DNA from 3 places in the Blautia marasmi genome. Region 2 is predicted to be linked to each of the others. Evidence: riboswitches for the same ligand, from Rfam matches in the RefSeq annotation. Region 2 holds a riboswitch; each other region holds the start of a gene.
The links. Region 2 has a riboswitch for thiamine pyrophosphate ahead of C6P39_RS20930 (thiamine-binding protein). Riboswitches for the same ligand answer to the same signal wherever they lie in the genome.
Positions count from the first base shown of each region.

Region 1: it holds a riboswitch for thiamine pyrophosphate, as region 2 does, so the genes downstream of both, thiM (hydroxyethylthiazole kinase) here and C6P39_RS20930 (thiamine-binding protein) in region 2, are expected to answer to the same signal.
Region 3: it holds a riboswitch for thiamine pyrophosphate, as region 2 does, so the genes downstream of both, thiC (phosphomethylpyrimidine synthase ThiC) here and C6P39_RS20930 (thiamine-binding protein) in region 2, are expected to answer to the same signal.

Region 1 is NZ_OIWX01000001.1:5,061,983-5,064,228, reverse strand. Features, by position in the region: gene thiE (thiamine phosphate synthase) at 1-207, opposite strand, end outside; gene thiM (hydroxyethylthiazole kinase) at 194-1,018, opposite strand; TPP riboswitch at 1,069-1,178, opposite strand; gene C6P39_RS22110 (ATP-binding cassette domain-containing protein) at 1,590-2,246, opposite strand, start outside.
Region 2 is NZ_OIWX01000001.1:4,795,434-4,797,679, forward strand. Features, by position in the region: gene pdxR (MocR-like pyridoxine biosynthesis transcription factor PdxR) at 1-751, shown strand, start outside; TPP riboswitch at 842-954, shown strand; gene C6P39_RS20930 (thiamine-binding protein) at 1,083-1,379, shown strand; gene C6P39_RS20935 (ABC transporter permease) at 1,348-2,112, shown strand; gene C6P39_RS20940 (ABC transporter substrate-binding protein) at 2,138-2,246, shown strand, end outside.
Region 3 is NZ_OIWX01000001.1:1,826,655-1,828,900, reverse strand. Features, by position in the region: gene thiC (phosphomethylpyrimidine synthase ThiC) at 1-1,105, opposite strand, end outside; TPP riboswitch at 1,224-1,331, opposite strand; gene C6P39_RS08125 (glycoside hydrolase family 31 protein) at 1,401-2,246, opposite strand, start outside.

The sequences.
Region 1 (2,246 bases), 270 kb from region 2:
GGCGGCAAGAGCCTTCATATCCTTTGCCTCACGCAGAAAATCCTCATACGGCATCTCTTTTTCCCTGAGCTGCAAAAGCGTAATGCCTCCATCCAGAGATGCTTTTACCTGCTCATAAAGTGTCTTTTCTCCCACCCAGGATCGGTCCGTAACGGCATACAGAAGCAGGGCACGTCTCACCATTTCTCTTTTCTCAGCGCAGTTCATATTTTGCTCCTCTCTCCAGCTCGCTGCCGGTCAAATGATACACCTCATCTATCAGATAGTTTCTGCAGGATGCGCTGCCCCTGCGCTCGCTTTCCATCTTCTCAAATGCCTTTTCCCCGCACAGGCCCATGGAGATCACAGCAGCAGCCACAGCTTCCAGCCTTCTGTCCGGATTGGCCGCCAGATAGGCTGCTGCAAGGGAGCTGAGCATACAGCCGCAGCCTGTGATCTTTGCCATGACAGGGTTCCCGTTTCTGATTATGTAGGTATGGTTTTTGTCTGTCACAATATCGATTGCACCGCTGATAGCGATCACTGCCCCGGTCTTTTTTGAAAGATCCTTTGCGAATGTTATGGTCTTTTCCAGATTTTCGTCTGTAACAGCATCCGCCGCATCAGCATCCACTCCCTTGGAACTGTTTCCGCCCCCGGCAATGGTCTTAATTTCCGAAATATTTCCCCGGATGGCGGTAAAAGCAATTTCCCTGAGTAATTGTTCCGCTGTCTTCCTGCGGTATGTGGATGCCCCGGCCCCCACAGGGTCAAGTACAATGGGATGCCCGCAGCTTCCCGCACTTTTTCCTGCCAAAAGCATGGCTTTCACGGAACGGGGATGCAGGGTCCCCATATTGATGTTCAGACCGTCGCAGAGGCGTCCCATCTCCTCTGCTTCCTCCTCCCCGTCCGACATGGTTGGGGAAGCACCGCAGGCCAACGTAATATTGGCACAGTCATTTGCAGTTACATAATTGGTGATGTTCTGAATCAGAGGCGATTTACTCCTAACGTTTTCCAGTATTTCTCCCAGCATTTTTTCTCCTTTCTGTATCCTGAAACATAAAAAGGGAGACGCCAACACGTCTCCCGGAATCTTGATCTCTCCCTACGCTGGCATTACCCATATCAGGTTAAAGGGTCGAAGTTGGTGACTTCCTCTCAGCCTGCCGCTACAGGCTCCCCCGATGAAACTTATCCATATTTGTAACTGTTCAGTACCCTCACAGTTACAGGCAAAAATCCATGCAAAATCGCCTTTGGCGATGGGATTTTTGCTTGGCCGTGGTACACTTTCTTACGGTCAGCGCAGTGAATGCGCAGACCTACTGAATAGTTGCCCATGTTTTACTTTAACTGGTTATCAGGATACCACACTTACCTGTTCCTGTCAAATTCTGTCAGCTTTGTTCTATGTGGCGGCCCCTGAAAGGTTGCTGTTCACAGGCCACTGTACCGGAAGGCGTTTTCATGCCGGAAGCATGAAGATCCCGAGGCAGCCAGCGCGATATGGGGCAGAATGTTCCATATCTGTGCATCGCGAAGCGTGTTACTGGACGCGAAGTGAACAGTTCCCTGAAAGATATCACGGTTCCGCAAAGTCTTATCTATCCTTTTCTCTTTTCCAGACCATTTTCCATCAGTTCATAGATGGTATCACACACCTCATCCATATACTTTCTGTCATGGGATACACTGATGACTGCCCCTTTGAAATCTGCCAGAAGTCTTCGGATCACAGGCCCGGACAGGGGTGAAAAATTTCTGGTGGGTTCATCCAAAAGAAGCACATTGCTGCCGTCCAGGCTCATTTTCAGGAAAAACAGTTTTGCTTTCTGACCGCCGGAAAGCTGGGAGATACTGTGGTCCATCTCATCTGCCGTGTATTTCATACTGCCCAGATACGTGCGGATCCTGCTGATTTCCTCTTTGTCTCCCTTTTTTTGCAGAAATTCTGCCGGAGTCTTGCTGCCATCCATTTTTTCTTCGTAATTCTGAGGCATATAAGCCACATGCAGGTCTGTTCTCTCCTGCATGGATTCCGCTATTTTCCGCAGAAGTGTGGTTTTTCCAATGCCGTTTGCTCCTGTGATACAGACTTTTTTTGGTCCCTTTACAGACAGGGCGATCTGCTGAGAGAGCACCCGTTCCCCGATACAGAGCTTATCAAGAGAATATGCAAGCACTGTCTTGCCATTTGGAATGGAAGTGTCTTTTGGAAACCGGATAAATATGGCATCCTCTGTCTCCGGTATCTCTGTCCT
Region 2 (2,246 bases):
CACACAGGGAATTGATGTACATGATCTGGAGCAGACCGGAGCGGATATGGTCTATGTCATGCCCTCCCACCAGTTTCCCATGGGGACGGTCATGCCCCTGAAACGCCGCCTGTCGCTTCTGAAATGGGCCGGGAGGGGAGACCGCTACATCATCGAAGATGACTATGACAGTGAATTCCGTTACAAAGGAAAGCCCATACCTGCCTTACAGGGATTTGATAAGGAAGAGCGGGTCATCTATCTTGGTACTTTCTCAAAGTCTATTGCACCCTCCATCCGGATCAGTTATATGGTACTGCCAAAGAAACTGATGCAGCGGTATCTGAGCGGGGAGAATCCCTTCTCCGTCACGGTTTCCAGGGCGGATCAGAGGATCCTTGAGCTTTTTTTGAGGGAAGGCTATTACGAGCGGCATTTAAACAGAATGCGCAGTCTCTATAAAGGAAAACATGATCTGCTCCTGCACTGGCTGAAAGAGGGCTTGGGAAACGTATGCACCTGTTCCGGTGAAAATGCGGGGGTCCATCTGTTGGTACATTTTAAAAACGGATCATCCGAACAGGAAGCAGTGGAAAGGGCAGCAAAAGCCGGTGTCAGAGTTTACGGATTGTCCGAATTCCTGGTCTGCGGTAAGGCACCTCAAATGCCGGCAACGGTTCTTCTGGGATATGCCACCATGTCGGAGGAAGACTTGGAGGAAGGCATGAAAAGGCTTGTGAAAGCCTGGAATGGAAGAGAAAAGAGTTACTGAGAACGGAGTGGTTACTGTACACGGAGTGAACAGTAACATTAAAAAGCCGGAGGATTGGCTTGACAATTATTTTACAATGAAGTACACTTGAGAAGACAACAGGGGAGCTGGAGAGAAGTCCGGCTGAGAGTAAAACCGTAATCGTTTTTCACCCTTAACCTGATCCGGGTAATGCCGGCGTAGGGAGCATAAGAGAGGCACTGCAGGCCAGTGCGCATTCGTTCTGATAACCAGCTCCTGTTCAGGTAAAACCTGCCGGGAGCTTTTATATTGTAAAAAACCCTGCAGACAAAAAGTGAAACTTATAAGGATTCTAAGGAGGAAAAGAAAAATGAATGCAAGTGTAGCAATCCAGACATTGCCGGAGGCAAAGAATGACGAGGAATTGATCCGTATTGTGGACGAGGTGATTGATTATATTAAGAGTACAGGGCTGAACTACTATGTAGGGCCTTTTGAGACAGCCATTGAGGGTGACTATGATGAACTGATGGATATTGTAAAAGAGTGCCAGCATATTGCAGTCCGTGCAGGTGCGCCTTCCGTTGCGGCCTATATCAAAGTGTCTTATAAGCCAGAAGGAGATGTGCTGACCATTGAGAAAAAAGTTACAAAGCATCACCAGTAAGCTGTGGGCAGCAACCGCCCTTTTTGCGATCCTGCTCATCTGGCAGATCGTCTCCATGGCAGGTCTGGTTCCCAACTTTATGCTTCCCTCGCCGCTGCAGGTACTGAAAGCTTTTGGCAGTGAGTTTCCATTGCTTATGGAAAATTCCGGGGTTACGCTTCTTGAGGCGGCAGCGGGACTGCTCTGCGGTGTGGCTTTTGGGTTTATCATGGCGGTCCTCATGGATCGTTTTGAAAAACTTTACAAAGCCTTTTATCCGCTGATCGTCATCACCCAGACTGTGCCCACAGTAGCCATAGCACCGCTTCTTGTGCTGTGGTTTGGGTATGAGATGCTGCCAAAGGTTATCCTGATCGTAATTGTGACCTTCTTCCCTATCACCATAGGGCTTCTGGAAGGCTTCCGTTCTGCGGATAAGGACATGATGAATCTTTTAAAAAGCATGGGGGCAGGCAATTTTCAAATATTCAGATATATTAAAATGCCCGGTGCCATGGGACGTTTTTTTGCCAGTCTCCGTATTTCCGCTTCCTATTCTGTTGTGGGTGCGGTTATCTCAGAGTGGCTGGGTGGGTTTTCCGGGCTTGGTGTGTATATGATCCGTGTGAAAAAGGCGTTTGCTTTTGATAAGATGTTTGCGGTTATTTTTCTGATATCCATTATCAGCCTTCTTCTTATGAAGCTGGTGGATATCCTGCAGAAAAAATGCATGCCCTGGGAAAAGGCAAAATAAGACAGAAAAGAGAGGACAATAGAGGATGAAAAAGAAGATCTTGGCGGCTTTCCTTGCCGTCTGCATGCTCACATCCATGACTGCCTGCGGCAGCAGTGAGGACAAAGGAAACAAGGATTCTGCCGCAGAAAATA
Region 3 (2,246 bases), 3.0 Mb from region 2:
CCCAGTCGGCAGCACCTTTCACTCCCTTTGCAATATCGGCTGCGTGGGCTGCTATGCGGGAAGCGATAATGCCCTCCTTAACATCATCCAGGTTAGGCAGGCGCAGATGTTCCGCCGGCGTTACATAGCACAGAAAGGAGGCTCCATAAGTGGCCGCGATGGCGCCGCCGATGGCAGCAGTGATATGGTCATAGCCAGGGGCAATGTCTGTTACCAAAGGCCCCAGAACATAGAAGGGGGCGCCCTGACAGAGTGTCTGCTGAATCTTCATGTTTGCCGCAATCTGATCCAGAGGCATATGTCCGGGACCTTCCACCATAACCTGAACGTCCTTTTCCCAGGCGCGTTTTGTCAGTTCCCCTAAGGTGATCAGCTCCTCGATCTGAGAGATATCAGAGGCATCCTGTATGCATCCTGGGCGGCAGGCATCCCCCAGACTCATGGTGATGTCATATTCCCGGCAGATATCCAGGATTTCATCGTAGTGTTCGTAGAAAGGGTTTTCCTGGCCTGTCATTTCCATCCAGGCAAAGATAATGGAACCGCCTCGGGAGACGATATTGGTGAGACGTTTATTCCGTTTGAATCTGCCTGCAGTTTCTTTGTTGATGCCGCAGTGGATGGTCATAAAGTCCACACCGTCCTCCGCATGCATGCGCACAATATCCAGCCACTGCTGTGATGTGATCTCCTTTAAGGGCTTGTGATAGTAGACCACAGCATCATAGATGGGGACTGTTCCAATGATGGCGGGACATTCTGTTGTCAGCCGTCTGCGGAAGGTGTGGGTGTCACCGTAGGAGCTGAGGTCCATGATGGATTCTGCCCCCATTTTTACCGCGTTATTGACTTTTTCAATCTCCATATCCATGTCCTTGCAGTCCCTGGAAATGCCCAGGTTTACATTGATCTTTGTTCTGAGCATGGAGCCGATGGCGTTTGGCTCCAGGGAAGTGTGTCTTTTGTTGCAGGGAATGATGGCCTGGCCTTTGGCCATGAGGACCATAAGTTCATGTACATCCATCTGTTCCTTTTTTGCCGCTGCTTCCATCTCACCGGTGATGATTCCTTTTCTGGCAGCGTCCATCTGTGTTGTGTACTGCATGAAACTCTCCTTTCTGTGAATGATACGGGGATAAGCGGCCGGATATGGGCTTTAGATGTTTATAGAGGGGGCTTTTTAGAAAAAAAGTGCACCCCGGATGGGATGCACCAAATATACATAAACTTCTGGTTCGCTTCCTACGCCGGCATTATCCGTATCAGGTTCCAGGGTCGAAATCCGTTCGTATTTCCTCTCAGCCGACGCGTCAGCTCCCCTTGCGTATTCAATTGTTTTCAGATATTTCCTACCATAATCATATAGCGGCAGGAAAGAAATGTCAACATTTAATTTTCTGTCAAATAGTATGGATCAGATATTCCTGTCTGCCGTCCCTTAAAAATACAGGCATGGAGTCAATAGGAGCCTCTGCTTCTGTCCACTGTCCGCCGTTTAAGATCTCACCGGTATGGGCATTGGTCCAGGTGCTTCCTTCAGGCAGATAGACCTTTCTTTTGAAGGCATGTGGTTCCACAATAGGGGCTGCCAGGATGTCAGGTCCGTACATATACTGGGTATCCAGTTCCCAGGTATTTAAGTCCTCCGGGAATTCGTAGAACATAGTGCGCATAACAGGAGCACCTGTTTTGTGTGTTTCCTCCATAAGGCTTCTGGTATAATCCCGCATCATCTCACGGATTTCAATGAACTTCTTCATGATCTGGTAATTTTCTTCCCCATAGCTCCAGATCTCATTGTCAGCGCCTGTTCCCTCTGTCTCCTCCCCGTCTGCTTTGTAGAGGGGCGTGCGCGGAAGGCGGCTGCCGTGAAGGCGCATCACAGGACAAAAAGCACCAAACTGGAACCAGCGGATCAGCAGTTCTTGGAAGTCCTTGTCATAAATATTGCCGCCATGGAAGCCTCCGATATCTGTGGTCCACCAGGGGATTCCGGAAAGACCCATCTGCAGGCCTGCCACGATCTGGTTGCGGAAATCCTGATAAGTGGAGTGGATGTCCCCTGACCAGATCAAAGCCCCGTACTGCTGGCTTCCTGCCCAGGCACAGCGCACTAGGTTCAGAACATCCTCCTGCCCGTTTTCTTTTTGTCCTTCATAGAAACCGCGGGCGTATTCCCGGGGATAGATATTTCCCTGCTGCATAACGCTTCCGGCATAATAACGGTAGTTTTCGTAATCATAGGT